Regions from separate parts of the Rossellomorea sp. LjRoot5 genome, predicted to be linked through region 1. Evidence: a T-box and tRNA genes for the amino acid it is inferred to sense, from the RefSeq annotation. Region 1 holds a T-box; the other holds one or more tRNA genes.
What was found. The T-box of region 1 lies ahead of ACSQ2E_RS07540 (valine--tRNA ligase). A T-box ahead of a tRNA ligase gene usually reads a tRNA of that ligase, here a tRNA-Val.
Positions count from the first base shown of each region.

Region 2: it has a tRNA-Val gene. The T-box ahead of ACSQ2E_RS07540 (valine--tRNA ligase) is inferred to sense a tRNA for this amino acid. The anticodon was not compared.

Region 1 covers NZ_CAXUQN020000001.1:1,475,387-1,485,474, forward strand. Annotated here, with positions in the region: gene ACSQ2E_RS07510 (uroporphyrinogen-III synthase) at 1-664, shown strand, start outside; gene hemB (porphobilinogen synthase) at 691-1,665, shown strand; gene hemL (glutamate-1-semialdehyde 2,1-aminomutase) at 1,721-3,013, shown strand; gene spoVID (stage VI sporulation protein D) at 3,150-4,358, shown strand; gene ysxE (spore coat protein YsxE) at 4,497-5,525, shown strand; gene ACSQ2E_RS07535 (hypothetical protein) at 5,561-5,749, opposite strand; T-box leader at 5,914-6,140, shown strand; gene ACSQ2E_RS07540 (valine--tRNA ligase) at 6,194-8,845, shown strand; gene ACSQ2E_RS07545 (bifunctional folylpolyglutamate synthase/dihydrofolate synthase) at 8,976-10,088, shown strand, end outside.
Region 2 covers NZ_CAXUQN020000001.1:950,230-960,317, forward strand. Annotated here, with positions in the region: rRNA gene ACSQ2E_RS04755 (16S ribosomal RNA) at 1-1,464, shown strand, start outside; rRNA gene ACSQ2E_RS04760 (23S ribosomal RNA) at 1,719-4,655, shown strand; rRNA gene rrf (5S ribosomal RNA) at 4,953-5,069, shown strand; tRNA gene ACSQ2E_RS04770 (tRNA-Val) at 5,080-5,155, shown strand; tRNA gene ACSQ2E_RS04775 (tRNA-Thr) at 5,181-5,256, shown strand; tRNA gene ACSQ2E_RS04780 (tRNA-Lys) at 5,276-5,351, shown strand; tRNA gene ACSQ2E_RS04785 (tRNA-Leu) at 5,417-5,501, shown strand; tRNA gene ACSQ2E_RS04790 (tRNA-Gly) at 5,510-5,584, shown strand; tRNA gene ACSQ2E_RS04795 (tRNA-Leu) at 5,592-5,680, shown strand; tRNA gene ACSQ2E_RS04800 (tRNA-Arg) at 5,738-5,814, shown strand; tRNA gene ACSQ2E_RS04805 (tRNA-Pro) at 5,820-5,896, shown strand; tRNA gene ACSQ2E_RS04810 (tRNA-Ala) at 5,904-5,979, shown strand; tRNA gene ACSQ2E_RS04815 (tRNA-Met) at 6,086-6,162, shown strand; tRNA gene ACSQ2E_RS04820 (tRNA-Ile) at 6,167-6,243, shown strand; tRNA gene ACSQ2E_RS04825 (tRNA-Ser) at 6,262-6,354, shown strand; tRNA gene ACSQ2E_RS04830 (tRNA-Met) at 6,522-6,595, shown strand; tRNA gene ACSQ2E_RS04835 (tRNA-Asp) at 6,716-6,792, shown strand; tRNA gene ACSQ2E_RS04840 (tRNA-Phe) at 7,106-7,181, shown strand; tRNA gene ACSQ2E_RS04845 (tRNA-His) at 7,205-7,280, shown strand; tRNA gene ACSQ2E_RS04850 (tRNA-Gly) at 7,289-7,362, shown strand; tRNA gene ACSQ2E_RS04855 (tRNA-Ile) at 7,373-7,449, shown strand; tRNA gene ACSQ2E_RS04860 (tRNA-Asn) at 7,459-7,533, shown strand; tRNA gene ACSQ2E_RS04865 (tRNA-Ser) at 7,539-7,629, shown strand; tRNA gene ACSQ2E_RS04870 (tRNA-Glu) at 7,634-7,705, shown strand; gene glgB (1,4-alpha-glucan branching enzyme) at 8,161-10,023, shown strand; gene ACSQ2E_RS04880 (glucose-1-phosphate adenylyltransferase) at 10,040-10,088, shown strand, end outside.

The DNA of each region.
Region 1 (10,088 bases):
CCTTCATTTTCATCCACATATAGATCCATTTGAAGCATCGCTTCACACTACCCTACATACATACGAATGGATCATTTTCACCAGTAAAAATGGGGTGAAGTTCTTCTTGGAAGCATTAAAAAGACAGGGGATCCCTTTACCCTCTTATACGGGGAAATTCGCTGCCGTCGGGACCAAGACAGAGCAGTATTGTTATAAATACGGAATACCGATTTCATTTGTTCCGGAAAATTTCACCGGAGATGACTTCGCCGAGGAATTCATTTCTAAAGTGAAGACTGACGGTCAGGTGCTGATTCCAAAAGGGAACCTGGCAAGGAATGTGATTGCAACGGAATTAGCCTCAGCAGGAGTCAGCTGTCAGGAATGGATCGTCTATGAAACGGTCCTTCCAGAGAACAGCATCGTGCAGTTGAAAACGATCATTGAAAAGGAACAAGTGGATATCATTACATTTACGAGTTCATCGACGGTCCATCATTTTATGAAGGTCATCCGTCACTATTCTCTCTATGATCAGATCAGGGATATTCCCATTGCGTGCATCGGACCGATCACAAAAAAAACTGCTGAGCAATACGGATTACATGTAAAAATCTGTCCAAGCGTTTATACTGTAAATGAAATGGTGAATGAGATGAAAGAGTTCATCTCTGCCTGTTAGCTATCAAACATTAGGAGGCTTTTATTATGAAAGACCTGCAATTTAATCGACACCGCCGCTTACGTCAATCGGAAACGATGCGTGCCCTCGTGCGGGAAACACATCTAAGAAAAGAAGATTTAATTTACCCGTTGTTTGTCGTGGAAGGGGAAAACATCAAGAATGTCGTTCCGTCCATGCCAGGTGTTTACCATATTTCACTCGATAATTTACAAGCTGAAATGGATGAAGTGGTTTCACTCGGGATCAAGTCCATCATTCTTTTCGGTGTTCCAGCTGAAAAAGACGAGTTGGGGAAACAGGCGTATCATGACCATGGAATCGTCCAGGAGGCGACACGTTTTGTGAAGGAACGTTATCCGGACCTCGTTGTCGTTGCCGATACATGTCTTTGTCAGTATACAAGTCACGGTCACTGTGGAATCGTCAAAGATGGGAAAGTCCTGAATGACGAGACCCTTGATCTGTTGGCTAAAACAGCGGTCAGCCAGGCTGAAGCGGGAGCGGACATCATCGCACCGTCGAACATGATGGATGGCTTCGTAGCAGCAATCCGTCACGGTCTCGACGAAGCAGGCTATCATGATGTGCCGATCATGTCATACGCTGTGAAATATTCATCAAGCTTCTATGGTCCTTTCCGTGATGCGGCTCATTCAACACCTCAATTCGGAGATCGCAGAACGTACCAAATGGACCCTGCGAATCGCTTGGAAGCCTTAAGGGAAGCCCAGTCTGATATGGAAGAGGGTGCCGACTTCCTTATCGTGAAACCGGCCCTTTCGTATCTGGATATCATGCGTGAAGTGAAAGACCGTTTCAATGCACCGGTTGTCGCTTATAACGTAAGTGGAGAGTACAGCATGGTGAAAGCAGCGGCTCAAAACGGATGGGTAAACGAACAGGAAATCGTCATGGAGAAACTGACCAGCATGAAACGTGCAGGGGCAGACCTCATCATTACGTATTTTGCAAAAGACGTAGCAAACTGGTTATCCTAATTGGTGAAGAATTCCTGTCAGGATGACTGAAAGATCACTAAAGGAGGAACCGATATTGCGTTCATATGAGAAATCGAAACAAGCATTCAAGGAAGCAGTAAACCTGATGCCCGGCGGAGTGAACAGTCCCGTCCGTGCGTTTAAATCAGTCAACATGGATCCGATTTTCATGGAAAGAGGAAAAGGATCGAAAATCTATGATATCGATGGGAATGAGTACATCGACTATGTCCTGTCATGGGGTCCGCTTATTCTAGGTCACAGCAATGACCGGGTCGTGGAATCCATTAAAAAAGTGGCTGAAAACGGGACGAGCTTCGGTGCTCCTACAGAAATTGAAAACAAACTGGCCCAACTGGTGATTGACCGGGTGCCAAGCATCGAGATCGTCCGCATGGTGTCTTCAGGTACAGAAGCGACGATGAGTGCACTGCGTTTAGCCCGTGGATACACAGGCCGCAATAAGATCATCAAGTTCGAAGGCTGTTACCACGGTCATGGAGACTCTTTATTAATTAAAGCGGGCTCCGGTGTCGCGACCCTCGGTTTACCGGACAGTCCCGGTGTTCCTGAAGGAGTGGCAAAGAATACGATCACGGTACCTTACAATGATCTGGAAAGCATCCGCTATGCCTTCGAACAATACGGTGATGACATAGCAGGTGTGATCGTCGAACCTGTTGCAGGGAATATGGGTGTCGTGCCTCCTCAACCCGGCTTCCTTGAAGGTTTGCGTGAAGTAACGGAAAACCACGGTGCCCTTCTGATATTCGATGAAGTCATGACAGGCTTCCGTGTTGGTTACGGCTGTGCCCAAGGCTTCTACAACGTGACGCCTGACTTAACATGTTTAGGGAAAGTCATCGGCGGGGGACTTCCTGTCGGGGCATACGGCGGGAAAGCTGAAATCATGGAAAGGATCGCGCCGAGCGGTCCGATCTATCAAGCCGGAACTCTTTCAGGTAACCCGTTAGCCATGACGGCTGGATACGAAACACTGAGCCAGCTGACTCCTGAAACATATACCGAGTTTACACGTAAAGCAGATCTACTGGAGGAAGGCTTAAAGAAAGCCGCGGAAAAATACAACATTCCTCACAGAATCAACCGTGCAGGCTCCATGATCGGGATCTTCTTCACAAACGAAGAAGTATCGAACTACGAAGGTGCCAAGTCTTCGGATCTTGAGATGTTTGCCGACTATTACCGTGAAATGGCCCACGAAGGGGTATTCCTGCCACCTTCTCAATTTGAAGGACTTTTCTTATCGACAGCCCATACGGATGATGATATCGAAAAGACCCTTCAGGCAGCTGAAAAAGCGTTTGAGAAAATCAGTAAGAAGTAATAAAGATAGCCGATCCTTTTTGGGGGATCGGCTATTTATATTCGTTTTCCTATCATATTCCTCCTTTCTGGTTCATAAAGTGATAATGGCATTGTTTACTATTTCTTTGTTTGGAACCTGAAAGGAGGAATTTTCTTTGTCACAAGAACAACAATCGTGCTTACGATTTTCTTTGGAAGAATCAATTTGGTTCAAAAAAGGACAGGAAGTTGAAGAATTGCTATCTATCTCCTTAGATCCTCATATAACGATACAAGAACAAGAGCAATACGTACTTATCAGGGGAAGCCTCGATTTAACCGGTGAGTATTTACCGACATCATTTAGAGAAGTGGAGGAAGATGAGTTCGAAGCAGGCGGGAAGTTCGTGCAGACCGTTGAAAAGAGGGAGAGGGGTGAATATGAATTTGTCCATCGATTCCCGGTGGACGTCACGATCCCGAAAAATCGAATCGCAAATTTAGGGGATATTGATGTATATGTCGAGTCCTTTGACTACATCGTCCCTGAAAATGCCTGTTTAAAGCTAAACGCAGACTTGACCATCACCGGCATCTATGGTGAACAGCAGGCTCACACTCCTCTTGAAGCAGAGTATGAGAGAGAAGAGGAATTCGAGCCCCTTTACCGTTCAAGTGCCGTAGCCCAAGCAGAAGAAATGGAAGAGGCAGAAGAAGAGGTGGAAACCGAAGAAGAAGAAAGAGAAGAAGTGTACGAATACGAAAACTATAATGAAGAAATCACGGGTTATGTTGAAGAAGATGAGGAAGAAGATCCTGACGACGAGTATCAGCCGTTTAATCTGGAGGGAAGGACTCCACCGGCTGAACAGGAAGATGAAATTCCTGTCCAGATTCAATACGATACACAACCGCCTCCTTCCTATGAGGAAGTCGACTACCGGAAAGAAAATGTATTCCAGCTTCCCCAGCATGAGCTGAGTGAGTCGTCTGAGGAGCAGCATGCTGAACCGAAGGCCGCTTATACGCCGCCTCCAGCACCTAAGTACAAGGAGCAGGAGATGGAAGAAGAAGAGTCCTCCTCCTCATCAGCCGTAGAAGCAGAGATGGAAGAGGAAGAAAAGGAAGAAAAGAAAAAGACGAAGGGCAAAAAGAAGTATGAATCCATTTCATTGACTGATTTCTTTGCCCGGAAAGAAGAGGAAAGGGGAGCGACTCTTCGGGTATGCATCGTCCAGGAGGGAGAAAACCTGGATTATATTGCTGAAAAATATGATTTGACCATTCCACAGCTATTAAGGGTGAATCAACTCGAAGCGAATCAGGACGTATATGCCGGTCAGGTTCTATATATCCCGAACAGCGAATTCGTTTTCAAGGGATAAAGGAAAATAGCAAGGTCACTCCCATCAGAGGACCATAGAAGAGAGTCAAAGTATCATAGTGGAAATGACGGGGCTGACACCAAATTCATTGGAGTTGGTCCGTTTTTTTTAGAAAAGTAATCGTAGAAGGTGAGAGAAATGGCGCAAACGCTGGAGGGATTGAAGCCTGTCTTGCAACCTTATGGGGTCGAACCTCATTTTGTTGAAAGCTACGGAAGGATTTCGAAAGTATTTTCAAATAAAGGCACTCTGGCCGTCAAACAGCTTCCAGCCCAAAATGGCGTGGACTTCGTCCGGAATGTACAAATGCTGTTTCAGCGGGGCTATAATCGTATCGTCCCGATTTATCCCACCCTGGATGGCCGCTATGCTGTGTGGAATCAGGGGGATTTATATTATGTCATGCCGTGGCTGATGAACCAGGAAAGAGAAGATCAGTTTGAAAAGCACCAAAAGATGTTCAGGGAATTGGCGAGGCTCCACACTCTTTCCTCCCACGAAGTGAAAATCGATAAGGAAGAGAGAGAATCCCATTATGAGCAGCTCACGTCGAGATGGGATAAAGAGCAGGCGTTCCTTGATGAATACGTGGAAGCATGTGAAAAGACCACCTACATGTCCCCTTTTCAATTTCATTATTGCATGTATTACAAGGACGCTTCACAAGCGTTGAAGTTTTCCCGTAAAATGCTGGATGAATGGTATGAGGACACGAAGGAGCTTGAAAAGGTAAGGACCGTGATCACCCATGGAAAGGTTTCGACGGAGCATTTTTTATTCGATGAAAGGGGTTTGGGGTATTTTCATAACTTTGAGAACTCAAAGATGGCGTCCCCATTTCATGATCTACTCCCGTTCTTGTCGAGAACATTGAAGACCTATCCTAAATACTACGAGGAATGTATTGAATGGCTCACCACCTATTTTCAGCATTTTACCGTCCGGAATGAAGAAAGGCTTCTGTTCATGAGCTACCTGGCATATCCGAGCTCCGTCATTGCAGTTGTGGAAAAATACTTCCATACCCCGAAGGATAAGCGGAATGAACGGAAGTCACTAAAGAAGTTGCAGCGTCACTATTGGTTACTGAAAAATACCGAATATGTGGTCATGCGACTGGATGAAATGGAAAAGCAGAAGAAAGAGCAGGCCGAGCAGGCTGAATAAAAAAAGGACTGACGAATCCACCTTTCGTCAGTCCCTTAAATCCAATCGAAGTAAATGGCAAGACCGATACCGATAAACAGGGTTAACAGAAGAACATCAAAAGTGGTTGGTAAGAGAATCGTGCGGATGCCTTGAAAGATGGTAAAAGGTATGATGAATTGCTTACATATTAATCGGGCGTTGCCCATCCATTTCTGTAAGGTGTACTGGTTGATTTTTTTCATCATCATCCACTCACTTTCCTGGGTATATTCACTACTTTATCTTATGAATCTGATATGGAATGGTGCCTATGTATGGGCAAAATGAATATTTTTCAATGAAAATGCCAATAATGATTGACGAAAGTTTATCTTATCCTATACTATAATGAGTAAATAAATAATCATGAAAAGCAATGAACAGGAAGAGTACATTGGTCCTTACTTTCAGAGAGGAAAATCGTTTGCTGAGAGATTTTCTACGTTAAGACAATGGAAGGTCGCCTGAAGAGCTGCTTCTATGAATGTCAGTAGTAGAAGCCGGTTAAAAGCCGTTATAATCGTCGAGAGTTCAGGAGGTTTCTTACTCCTGAGAAAAAAGGTGGTACCGCGAATGGAATCCTTCGTCCTTTTCACAGGACGGGGGATTTTTTTATTTTTTTTTAGAACGATATAGGAGGAAATCACATGGAAACTCAAGATCAACAATTATCAATGCCGACAAAATATGATCCGAATGCCATTGAACAGGGCCGGTACAAATGGTGGCTTGAAGGGAAATTCTTCGAAGCGACAAACGATAAGGAAAAGGAACCGTACACTATCGTCATCCCGCCGCCGAACGTAACGGGGAAACTTCATCTTGGTCATGCCTGGGACACAGCGCTGCAGGACATCCTGACAAGAATGAAACGCATGCAAGGGTACGACGTACTATGGCTGCCTGGTATGGACCATGCTGGAATTGCCACTCAGGCGAAAGTAGATGAAAAACTCCGCAGCCAGGGGATTTCACGCTATGATCTCGGTCGTGAGAAATTCGTGGAAGAAACGTGGAAATGGAAAGAAGAATATGCCGAGCACATCCGCCAGCAGTGGGCGAAAGTCGGACTGGGACTGGATTACAGCCGTGAGCGCTTCACACTTGATGAAGGCCTGTCCGATGCCGTTCAGAAAGTATTCATCGATCTTTATAATAAAGGCTTAATCTACCGCGGGGAATATATCATCAACTGGGATCCTGCGACGAAGACGGCACTATCCGATATCGAGGTTATTCATAAAGATGTACAGGGTGCATTTTATCATATGAGATATCCACTTGCTGATGGAAGCGGCCACATTGAAATCGCGACAACCCGTCCGGAAACGATGTTAGGAGATACAGCGGTTGCGGTACATCCGGAAGACGACCGATACAAGCACCTGATCGGGAAGAAAGTCATCCTCCCAATCGTAGGGCGTGAGATCCCGATCGTCGGTGATGATTATGTGGATATGGAATTCGGTTCCGGCGCGGTGAAAATCACACCTGCCCATGACCCGAATGACTTTGAAATCGGTAACCGTCATAATCTTGAACGCATCCTGGTGATGAATGAAGATGGTACGATGAACGAAATGGCTGATAAATATAACGGTATGGACCGTTTTGACTGCCGTAAGCAAATTGTGAAGGACCTTCAGGACTCCGGTGTATTATTCAAGATTGAAGAGCATATGCATTCGGTTGGGCATTCGGAGCGAAGCGGGGCAGTGGTTGAACCTTATCTTTCAACCCAATGGTTCGTTAAGATGGATCCATTAGCTGAAGAAGCAGTTAAACTTCAAGAAAGTGAAAAGAAGATTAACTTTGTACCTGACCGATTTGAAACTTCTTACTTACGCTGGATGGAAAACACACGTGACTGGTGTATTTCACGTCAATTATGGTGGGGGCACAGAATCCCGGCATGGTACCACAATGAAACTGGAGAAATATACGTAGGAAAAGATGCTCCAAAAGACATTGAAAACTGGACACAGGAAGAAGACGTACTAGATACTTGGTTTAGTTCAGCACTATGGCCATTCTCAACAATGGGCTGGCCGGATGTGAATGCAGAGGACTTTAAGCGTTACTACCCAACCAATACGCTTGTGACAGGGTACGATATTATCGGATTCTGGGTATCACGAATGATATTCCAAGGCTTGGAGTTTACTGGTGAAAGACCATTTAAAGACGTACTCATTCATGGGTTAGTGCGTGATGCCGATGGCCGTAAGATGAGTAAATCATTAGGAAACGGTGTAGACCCGATGGATGTCATCGAAAAATACGGTTCCGATTCCCTTCGTTACTTCCTGACAACTGGAAGCTCACCGGGACAGGATCTGCGCTTCTCATTTGAAAAGGTTGAGTCGGTTTGGAATTTTGCGAACAAGATCTGGAACGCATCCCGTTTTGCACTGATGAACATGGATGGCATGACATACGACGAAATCGATTTATCAGGTGAAAAGTCCGTAGCCGATAAATGGATCCTCACCCGATTAAATGAAACGATTGAAACGGTGACACGACTGGCAGATCGTTATGAATTCGGTGAAGTTGGACGCTTATTATACAACTTCATCTGGGATGATTTCTGTGACTGGTACATTGAAATGGCTAAACTGCCTCTATACGGTGAAGACGAAGCTGCGAAGAAGACGACCCGTTCAATTCTGGCTTATGTCCTCGACAACACCATGAGACTCCTGCACCCATTCATGCCGTTTATTACCGAGGAAATATGGCAGAACTTGCCGCATCAAGGCGAATCGATCACTGTAGCGGCTTGGCCGACGGTTGACGATAAGCTGACAGACAAAGCGGCTGCAGAAGAGATGAAGCTCCTGGTTGATATCATCCGTGCCGTACGGAATGTTCGTGCCGAGGTGAACACGCCGATGAGTAAACAAATCAACCTGATGCTGAAAGCCAAAGACGCACATACCCTGAAGATCATGGAAAAGAATCAATCGTATATCGAGAAATTCTGTAATCCGGAAAAGCTTGAGATGGGTACGGATTTAGAAGCACCGGAAAAAGCGATGACGGCAGTCGTGACAGGCGTTGATCTGTACCTTCCATTAGAAGGGCTGATCAATATCGAAGAAGAAATTGCGCGACTTCAAAAGGAACTGGAAAAATGGACGAAGGAAGTATCCCGTGTCCAAGGCAAGCTTAACAATGAAAAGTTTGTAAGCAAAGCCCCTCAGAAAGTAGTGGACGAGGAAAAAGAGAAAGAAAAAGATTATTTAGAGAAACAAGCGACTGTGAAAGCGAGAATCGAAGAGCTTAAATCGGTTTAATGTGTCTGAATAAATAGAAGGTAAGGAAGAGGGCTTTAGAATCGGGTCTGATAGATAGGGGGATCCCTCCTCAATCAGGCCTGATTGGGGCCCTTTTTCTAATGAAGCCTATGTGGGAGTGAAAAAATTGATGAATTATGAACAAGCTGTCGCATGGATCCACTCAAGACTCAGACTTGGGATCAAGCCGGGGTTGATGAGAATGAATTATCTGTTGGAGGAACTCGGGAACCCTCATCAAAAGCTGAAAACTGTCCATATTGGCGGTACGAATGGAAAAGGGTCCACCGTTACCTATTTGAGGAATGTGTTACAGGAATCAGGATATACAGTCGGAACGTTTACCTCTCCATACTTTGAACGTTTCAATGAACGGATCAGCATGAATGGAGATCCTGTCAGCGATGAGGATTTGACGCGTCTTGTCGAGAAGGTTAAGCCTATCGCGGAAAAGATGGAACAATTGGAGTGGGGTACTCCCTCTGAATTTGAAGTCATTACGGCCATGAGCTTTTATTATTTTGCCGAATTGGAACCCGTCGACCTGGTGCTCTATGAGGTTGGGCTCGGGGGAAGACTGGATTCGACGAATGTCATCATCCCCATGGTTTCCGTGATCACGAGCATCGGAATGGACCATATGCAGTTTCTTGGAAATAGATTGGAAGATATCGCATTTGAGAAAGCGGGAATCATTAAACACAATGTACCTGTCATTTCAGGGGTCCAACAGCCTGAAGCAAGGAACGTTATCAAAGAAAAAGCCCTTGAAAGGGAAAGTGATGTATTTCAACTTGAGCAGGATTTTACTGTCGAGCGTCTCGCCTTATTGGAAAAGGGGGAAAGATTCGAGTATAGGTCTCCCCTGCAATATGACATATTCGAACTTTCCATGATTGGAGCCCATCAAATCAATAATGCAGCCCTCGCCATCAAAGTCGTCGAGCTCCTTGTGAAAAACCAGGAGATGAAAATAGAAGCGGAGCACATCAAGAGAGGATTAAAGAAGGCATCATGGCCGGGGAGAATGGAGGCATTATCCGCTACACGTGAGATATACATTGATGGTGCCCATAATCCAGAAGGAGTGGATGCCCTCGTGAAGACGGTCAAGGAACGCTTCCTTCATAAAAAAGTGACCGTTCTTTTCTCGGCACTTCACGATAAAGAGTTAAGGCCGATGATCTCTCAATTGGAAGAAGCAGTGGATGACATCGGGTTTACGAGCTTTGATTTTCCGAGA
Region 2 (10,088 bases), 530 kb from region 1:
CTGATATCAGCGGCGGACGGGTGAGTAACACGTGGGTAACCTGCCTGTAAGACTGGGATAACTCCGGGAAACCGGGGCTAATACCGGATAACTCATTTCCTCGCATGAGGAAATGTTGAAAGGTGGCTTTTAGCTATCACTTACAGATGGACCCGCGGCGCATTAGCTAGTTGGTGAGGTAACGGCTCACCAAGGCAACGATGCGTAGCCGACCTGAGAGGGTGATCGGCCACACTGGGACTGAGACACGGCCCAGACTCCTACGGGAGGCAGCAGTAGGGAATCTTCCGCAATGGACGAAAGTCTGACGGAGCAACGCCGCGTGAGTGATGAAGGTTTTCGGATCGTAAAGCTCTGTTGTTAGGGAAGAACAAGTGCCGTTCGAATAGGGCGGCACCTTGACGGTACCTAACCAGAAAGCCACGGCTAACTACGTGCCAGCAGCCGCGGTAATACGTAGGTGGCAAGCGTTGTCCGGAATTATTGGGCGTAAAGCGCGCGCAGGTGGTTTCTTAAGTCTGATGTGAAAGCCCACGGCTCAACCGTGGAGGGTCATTGGAAACTGGGGAACTTGAGTGCAGAAGAGGAAAGTGGAATTCCAAGTGTAGCGGTGAAATGCGTAGATATTTGGAGGAACACCAGTGGCGAAGGCGACTTTCTGGTCTGTAACTGACACTGAGGCGCGAAAGCGTGGGGAGCAAACAGGATTAGATACCCTGGTAGTCCACGCCGTAAACGATGAGTGCTAAGTGTTAGGGGGTTTCCGCCCCTTAGTGCTGCAGCTAACGCATTAAGCACTCCGCCTGGGGAGTACGGTCGCAAGACTGAAACTCAAAGGAATTGACGGGGGCCCGCACAAGCGGTGGAGCATGTGGTTTAATTCGAAGCAACGCGAAGAACCTTACCAGGTCTTGACATCCTCTGACAACCCTAGAGATAGGGCTTTCCCCTTCGGGGGACAGAGTGACAGGTGGTGCATGGTTGTCGTCAGCTCGTGTCGTGAGATGTTGGGTTAAGTCCCGCAACGAGCGCAACCCTTGATCTTAGTTGCCAGCATTCAGTTGGGCACTCTAAGATGACTGCCGGTGACAAACCGGAGGAAGGTGGGGATGACGTCAAATCATCATGCCCCTTATGACCTGGGCTACACACGTGCTACAATGGACGGTACAAAGGGCAGCAAGACCGCGAGGTTTAGCCAATCCCATAAAACCGTTCTCAGTTCGGATTGTAGGCTGCAACTCGCCTACATGAAGCTGGAATCGCTAGTAATCGCGGATCAGCATGCCGCGGTGAATACGTTCCCGGGCCTTGTACACACCGCCCGTCACACCACGAGAGTTTGTAACACCCGAAGTCGGTGAGGTAACCTTTTGGAGCCAGCCGCCTAAGGTGGGACAGATGATTGGGGTGAAGTCGTAACAAGGTAGCCGTATCGGAAGGTGCGGCTGGATCACCTCCTTTCTAAGGAAGATTTACAAAACAAGTTGACAGTCGAAGTTTTGTTCAGTTTTGATGGTTCAACCATCAGGGATTTTTGCGAAAGCAAAATATCCAACCATAATGTCTCTTGTGAGACAAATGATTGTTCTTTGAAAACTAGATAAAGATAAATTGATAGTCAAGAAATTACCGAGTATCGCCATTTTAGGGTTTAAACCTTAATTAGTAAGTGATCAAATTTTGATTTAGCAGCAAAGCTGATAAAGCGAAATTTAGGTTAAGTTATGAAGGGCGCACGGTGGATGCCTTGGCACTAGGAGCCGACGAAGGACGGGACTAACACCGATATGCTTTGGGGAGCTGTAAGTGAGCTTTGATCCAGAGATTTCCGAATGGGGGAACCCATTGTTCGTAATGGAACAATATCCTTACTTGAATACATAGAGTATGGAAGGCAGACCCAGGGAACTGAAACATCTAAGTACCTGGAGGAAGAGAAAGCAATTGCGATTCCCTGAGTAGCGGCGAGCGAAACGGGATATAGCCCAAACCAAGAGGCTTGCCTCTTGGGGTTGTAGGACACTCTATACGGAGTTACAAAGGAATGAAGTAGACGAAGAAGTCTGGAAAGGCTCGTCAAAGAAGGTAACAACCCTGTAGTTGAAACTTCATTCCCTCTTGAGTGGATCCTGAGTACGGCGGGACACGTGAAATCCCGTCGGAAGCTGGGAGGACCATCTCCCAAGGCTAAATACTCCCTAGTGACCGATAGTGAACCAGTACCGTGAGGGAAAGGTGAAAAGCACCCCGGAAGGGGAGTGAAATAGAACCTGAAACCGTGTGCCTACAAGTAGTCAGAGCCCGTTAACGGGTGATGGCGTGCCTTTTGTAGAATGAACCGGCGAGTTACGATCCCATGCAAGGTTAAGTTGATAAGACGGAGCCGCAGCGAAAGCGAGTCTGAATAGGGCGAATTTAGTATGTGGTCGTAGACCCGAAACCAGGTGATCTACCCATGTCCAGGATGAAGTTCAGGTAACACTGAATGGAGGTCCGAACCCACGCACGTTGAAAAGTGCGGGGATGAGGTGTGGGTAGCGGAGAAATTCCAATCGAACTTGGAGATAGCTGGTTCTCTCCGAAATAGCTTTAGGGCTAGCCTCATGTGTAAGAGTCTTGGAGGTAGAGCACTGTTTGGACTAGGGGCCCTCATCGGGTTACCGAATTCAGACAAACTCCGAATGCCAAAGACTTATCCATGGGAGTCAGACTGCGAGTGATAAGATCCGTAGTCGAAAGGGAAACAGCCCAGACCACCAGCTAAGGTCCCAAAGTATACGTTAAGTGGAAAAGGATGTGGAGTTGCTTAGACAACCAGGATGTTGGCTTAGAAGCAGCCACCATTTAAAGAGTGCGTAATAGCTCACTGGTCGAGTGACTCTGCGCCGAAAATGTACCGGGGCTAAACGTATCACCGAAGCTGTGGATTGACACCTCTAGGTGTCAGTGGTAGGAGAGCGTTCTAAGGACTGCGAAGCTAGACCGTAAGGACTGGTGGAGTGCTTAGAAGTGAGAATGCCGGTATGAGTAGCGAAAGATGGGTGAGAATCCCATCCACCGAATGCCTAAGGTTTCCTGAGGAAGGCTCGTCCGCTCAGGGTTAGTCGGGACCTAAGTCGAGGCCGATAGGCGTAGACGATGGACAACAGGTTGATATTCCTGTACCACCTCTTTTCCGTTTGAGCAATGGGGGGACGCAGGAGGATAGGGTAAGCGCACTGCTGGATATGTGCGTCTAAGCAGTTAGGCTGATGATGAGGCAAATCCCATCATCTTAGAAGGCTGAGCTGTGACAGCGAGCGAATTATAGTAGCGAAGTTCCTGATTCCACACTGCCAAGAAAAGCCTCTAGCGAGGAAAAAGGTGCCCGTACCGCAAACCGACACAGGTAGGCGAGGAGAGAATCCTAAGGTGAGCGAGAGAACTCTCGTTAAGGAACTCGGCAAAATGACCCCGTAACTTCGGGAGAAGGGGTGCTCTGGTAGGGTGCAAGCCCGAGAGAGCCGCAGTGAATAGGCCCAGGCGACTGTTTAGCAAAAACACAGGTCTCTGCGAAGCCGTAAGGCGAAGTATAGGGGCTGACGCCTGCCCGGTGCTGGAAGGTTAAGAGGAGTGCTTAGCGTAAGCGAAGGTGCGAATCGAAGCCCCAGTAAACGGCGGCCGTAACTATAACGGTCCTAAGGTAGCGAAATTCCTTGTCGGGTAAGTTCCGACCCGCACGAAAGGCGTAACGATCTGGGCACTGTCTCAACGAGAGACTCGGTGAAATTATAGTACCTGTGAAGATGCAGGTTACCCGCGACAGGACGGAAAGACCCCGTGGAGCTTTACTGTAGCCTGATATTGAATTTTGGTACAGCTTGTACAGGATAGGTAGGAGCCTTGGAAACCGGAGCGCTAGCTTCGGTGGAGGCATCGGTGGGATACTACCCTGGCTGTATTGAAATTCTAACCCGCGCCCCTTATCGGGGTGGGAGACAGTGTCAGGTGGGCAGTTTGACTGGGGCGGTCGCCTCCTAAAGAGTAACGGAGGCGCCCAAAGGTTCCCTCAGAATGGTTGGAAATCATTCGCAGAGTGTAAAGGCACAAGGGAGCTTGACTGCGAGACCTACAAGTCGAGCAGGGACGAAAGTCGGGCTTAGTGATCCGGTGGTTCCGCATGGAAGGGCCATCGCTCAACGGATAAAAGCTACCCCGGGGATAACAGGCTTATCTCCCCCAAGAGTCCACATCGACGGGGAGGTTTGGCACCTCGATGTCGGCTCATCGCATCCTGGGGCTGTAGTCGGTCCCAAGGGTTGGGCTGTTCGCCCATTAAAGCGGTACGCGAGCTGGGTTCAGAACGTCGTGAGACAGTTCGGTCCCTATCCGTCGTGGGCGCAGGAAATTTGAGAGGAGCTGTCCTTAGTACGAGAGGACCGGGATGGACGCACCGCTGGTGTACCAGTTGTCTTGCCAAAGGCATCGCTGGGTAGCTATGTGCGGAAGGGATAAGTGCTGAAAGCATCTAAGCATGAAGCCCCCCTCGAGATGAGATTTCCCATCACGTAAGTGAGTAAGATCCCTAGAAGATGACTAGGTAGATAGGTCAGAGATGGAAGCATGGCGACATGTGGAGTTGACTGATACTAATCGATCGAGGACTTAACCACATTATAAAGCGGAGGCGGCTTGAACAGAGACGACAAGCATTTCTGGGCAATCAGAAGAGGGTGCTTTTTACCCTCAGCTGATTGAACTGAAATGACCTCGAGTCTCTAGCCGCCGGAGCTGGATTACTGTCTACTTGTAATAGTAGATACAACAATGGGTCGATATTCGGCTTTCTTGACATCAATTCTTTATCTAGTTTTCAGGGAATAATTTTTATACGAAAATATAAAAAAACCTTGAAATATTATGTCTACACGATATAATAATACTTGTCCTTAAAAAGAGACAAGACATAGTCTGGTGACAATGGCGAAGAGGTCACACCCGTTCCCATGCCGAACACGGAAGTTAAGCTCTTCAGCGCCGATGGTAGTTGGGGGATCTCCCCCTGTGAGAGTAGGACGTCGCCAGGCTATATAACAAGGAGGATTAGCTCAGCTGGGAGAGCATCTGCCTTACAAGCAGAGGGTCGGCGGTTCGATCCCGTCATCCTCCACCATTTTAACCACTTAGAAACTTACCGTGCCGGTGTAGCTCAACTGGTAGAGCAACTGACTTGTAATCAGTAGGTTGGGGGTTCAAGTCCTCTTGCCGGCACCATTTGGTTTTTTTATGAGATGAGCCATTAGCTCAGTTGGTAGAGCATCTGACTTTTAATCAGAGGGTCGAAGGTTCGAATCCTTCATGGCTCACCAAAGATTTTTGCCCTGGCAAAATATCTTACCATTGTTTTTCTCCAATGTGAAAAACAAAAATATATGCGGGTGTGGCGGAATTGGCAGACGCACCAGACTTAGGATCTGGCGCCGCAAGGCGTGGGGGTTCAAGTCCCTTCACCCGCACCATTTCTTTTGCGGAAGTAGTTCAGTGGTAGAACACCACCTTGCCAAGGTGGGGGTCGCGGGTTCGAATCCCGTCTTCCGCTCCAGAGACTTGCCGGGGTGGCGGAACTGGCAGACGCACAGGACTTAAAATCCTGCGGTAGGTGACTACCGTACCGGTTCGATTCCGGTCCTCGGCACCAGAATTTTTTGCGACAGCAAAATATCTATCCTTACGTTACTATTAAAGAATTCATTTAGCGCCCGTAGCTCAATTGGATAGAGCGTTTGACTACGGATCAAAAGGTTAGGGGTTCGACTCCTCTCGGGCGCGCCATATATCGGGAAGTAGCTCAGCTTGGTAGAGCACTTGGTTTGGGACCAAGGGGTCGCAGGTTCGAATCCTGTCTTCCCGACCACTTCTTTGGGGCCTTAGCTCAGCTGGGAGAGCGCCTGCTTTGCACGCAGGAGGTCAGCGGTTCGATCCCGCTAGGCTCCACCAAGATTTTTTGCTCCAGCAAAATAATCTTCATTGATTTTTGCGAAGCAAAATAAATTCCCTTTATGTTTTACGAAAGTGAAACTTAATACTATGTTATATGTTTCTTGGCGGTGTAGCTCAGCTGGCTAGAGCGTACGGTTCATACCCGTGAGGTCGGGGGTTCGATCCCCTCCGCCGCTACCAATAGGGACCTTTAGCTCAGTTGGTTAGAGCAGACGGCTCATAACCGTCCGGTCGTAGGTTCGAGTCCTACAAGGTCCACCAAGTACCATTTTTCATTACGGAGGAATACCCAAGTCCGGCTGAAGGGATCGGTCTTGAAAACCGACAGGGGTGTAACAGCCCGCGGGGGTTCGAATCCCCCTTCCTCCTCCATATTATCTTTTATATTTTATCGTCGCGGGGTGGAGCACGACCGAATAATCTTCGGAGCCTTCACATCAGCGCAACGACTGAGCAACAGCTTGAATAAGCTTACTGAAGTCGGAGCGGATCTGCGTGATGCTTTATGGGATAGTAGAAACTTAATAATATTTTATCGTCGCGGGGTGGAGCAGTTCGGTAGCTCGTCGGGCTCATAACCCGAAGGTCGCAGGTTCAAATCCTGTCCCCGCAATACCATTTTGATTTATTTATGAATTAGGAAATTGATAATTCGCGATGAGTCACGTATGGATAGTTATTTTCGCTAGCGCGAAGGTAATGAAAGTTATTTTTGCTAGCGCAAAAAAACTTTGGTCCGGTAGTTCAGTTGGTTAGAATGCCTGCCTGTCACGCAGGAGGTCGCGGGTTCGAGTCCCGTCCGGACCGCCATTTATTTTTTGATATAGTTCTGTTTCTTCAAATGGAAAAGGGTTTCGATAAGTGAGAAGGTCGAGGAAGCGATCGAAGGAACACCGGAGCGTATTTAACATACGTGAGGATGTGACTGAGAGAGCTGACGAAGAGATTCGAAGCTTAGGGGAAGCCGAAAACTATTTGGCTCAGTAGCTCAGTTGGTAGAGCACGATGAATAAGCTTCACCCGAGTAAACTTCAGCGTACAGCTCGAGCAGCTCCTTGATTCAGCATCCTGAGAGCTGGACGATGGACTACAACATTCTAATTGTAGGATGCATACTAAATATGGCTCAGTAGCTCAGTTGGTAGAGCAATGGACTGAAAATCCATGTGTCGGCGGTTCGATTCCGTCCTGAGCCACCATTTTTCTATTTAGACACATTATGGCGATTGTGGCGAAGTGGTTAACGCACCTGATTGTGGTTCAGGCATTCGTGGGTTCGATTCCCATCAGTCGCCCCATATTTAGTGCGGGTGTAGTTTAGTGGTAAAACCTCAGCCTTCCAAGCTGATGATGAGGGTTCGATTCCCTTCACCCGCTCCAATTCATTTTTGGGCCTATAGCTCAGCTGGTTAGAGCGCACGCCTGATAAGCGTGAGGTCGGTGGTTCGAGTCCACTTAGGCCCACCATTATATTATTCCGCAGTAGCTCAGTGGTAGAGCTATCGGCTGTTAACCGATCGGTCGCAAGTTCGAATCTTGCCTGCGGAGCCATATTTGGAGAAGTACTCAAGTGGCTGAAGAGGCGCCCCTGCTAAGGGTGTAGGTCGGGCAACTGGCGCGAGGGTTCAAATCCCTCCTTCTCCGCCATTAAGGCCCATTGGTCAAGCGGTTAAGACACCGCCCTTTCACGGCGGTAACACGGGTTCGAATCCCGTATGGGTCATTATGAAGAGACTATCATTGTTGATAGTCTTTTTTTGTTGTTCAAAGCAGCACTTTGCCTTGAAATGGAGCTGTTGTAATTATGTTTAATATGTAAAATGTGGTTCTAGGTTTCTGCGTCGATGGATATATTATCGACTTTTCCCTCCCTTCATTCGACACCGCTATTTCAACTTCCAAGCAACCAAAATCCTATACAAAATACCGGAATCCCTCTATATTTCCTACAAATATTAAATTTTTTCACAAAAAAACTTTCGACAAATTCCGCTAAGATTTCAACGTATTTCCCCTATGTTTTTACAATGTAAACCTTGCCATTTAGAATAAAATTCCAAATTTGAACTTTTTCAATGTAAGCATGTAGTAAATTGTCGTAATTGAACGACGATTATAAAGAGGATTTTGGTGATGTTGTTAGAAAGTAGTTAAGTAGATTGAAAAAATGTAGGTGAGATGATGAACGCAATGACCATAACAGATTACGATGTGTTTTTGTTTCATGAGGGAAATTTGCAGCAGGCCTATCAGTTTATGGGTGCACATGTGAGAAGGGATTCCACTGGGACCTATACAGAATTTTGCGTTTGGGCACCGAAAGCAAGGCATGTTTCATTGGTGGGTTCCTTTAATCAATGGAATGGGAATGGATACGATTTAAAAAAGCGGAACAGTGAAGGTCTGTGGACGATTCGAGTCGATAAAGATCTGACGGGAGAAACGTATAAGTATGAGATTACGACTCCCCTGGGGACAAAGAAGCTAAAGGCGGATCCGTACGGGTTTGCCTCTGAAAAGCGCCCTCATACGGCAAGCATCGTGTATGAGCTGGAGGGCTTTGCATGGGAAGATGAGAAGTGGCTCGAGGACCGTTCAACCACTACGATATACGACAAGCCTATGACGATTTATGAGGTTCATTTAGGTACGTGGAAGAAGGAAGCAGGAACGTTTCTATCTTATAGGGAATACGCGCAGCAATTGATTCCCCATGTGAAAGAGCAGGGATTCACCCATATTGAGCTGCTGCCAGTCACGGAGCATCCATTTGACCGTTCCTGGGGTTATCAGGGTACGGGTTATTATTCCCCTACCAGTCGCTACGGCTCACCACATGATTTGATGGCATTTGTGAACGAATGTCATTTACATAATATTGGCGTGATCCTGGATTGGGTCCCAGGTCATTTTTGTAAGGATGCGCATGGGTTATATGAGTTTGATGGTTCGTTTGCCTATGAGTACAGTGAGGAAAGGGACCGGGAGAATTATACGTGGGGTACGGCGAACTTTGATTTAGGCAAAGGGGAAGTGAGAAGCTTCCTGATTTCCAATGCCCGTTTCTGGATGGATCAGTATCATATCGATGGCTTCAGGATCGATGCGGTGGCGAACATCATCTATTGGGCGAATCAAGGTGAGCTTACGCCGAATGAAGGTGCCATACAGTTTTTGAAAAACTTGAACAAGGCCGTTTTTGAGTGTGATTCTTCGATTCTGATGATTGCAGAGGATTCTACGGACTGGCCACAGGTGACGTCTCCTGTTCATTATGGAGGACTTGGATTTAATTATAAGTGGAATATGGGATGGATGAATGACGTCCTTAAATATATGGAAACCGATCCATCTGAACGAAAGAATGTGCATTCTCTCATTACGTTTTCGTTGTTATATGCGTTTTCAGAGAATTATGTTCTTCCCTTCTCCCATGATGAAGTGGTGCATGGGAAGAAGTCGTTATTAAATAAAATGCCGGGGGATTACTGGCAGAAATTCGCTCAATACCGGTTGCTCCTCGGCTTCATGATGGCTCATCCAGGAAAGAAACTTCTGTTCATGGGAAGTGAACTGGCGCCGTTTTCAGAATGGAAGGACCTTGAGGAATTGGATTGGCATTTACTGGATTACGAATTTCATCACAAATTCAATTCATATTTTAAAGAGCTAATGCATTTATATAAAGGTGCTGAGCCATTATTTCAGATGGATCATCGTTCAGATGGATTCGAGTGGGTTGATGTCAATAATGCAGAGCAGCAGATTTTCTCTTTCATCCGTAATGGGATAGAGAAGGGAAATCATCTTGTGGTAATCTGCAATTTCAGTCCACATGTGTATCACCAGTATAAGGTGGGAGTGGATAAGGTTTCTTCTTATGAAGAGATTTGGAATAGTGATGATGAAAGGTTTGGAGGTTCCCATCAGGTGAATCCCAACCCGCTTACCGTGCACAATGAACCGTATCATGGAAGAGATGGGTATGTGGAAATGACGATTCCACCATACGCAGCCGTTTATTTAAGACCAACCGAGTGAAAGGGGAGAAGATTTAATGACAAAAGGTAGATGTGTGGCCATGTTGTTAGCAGGTGGAAAAGGGA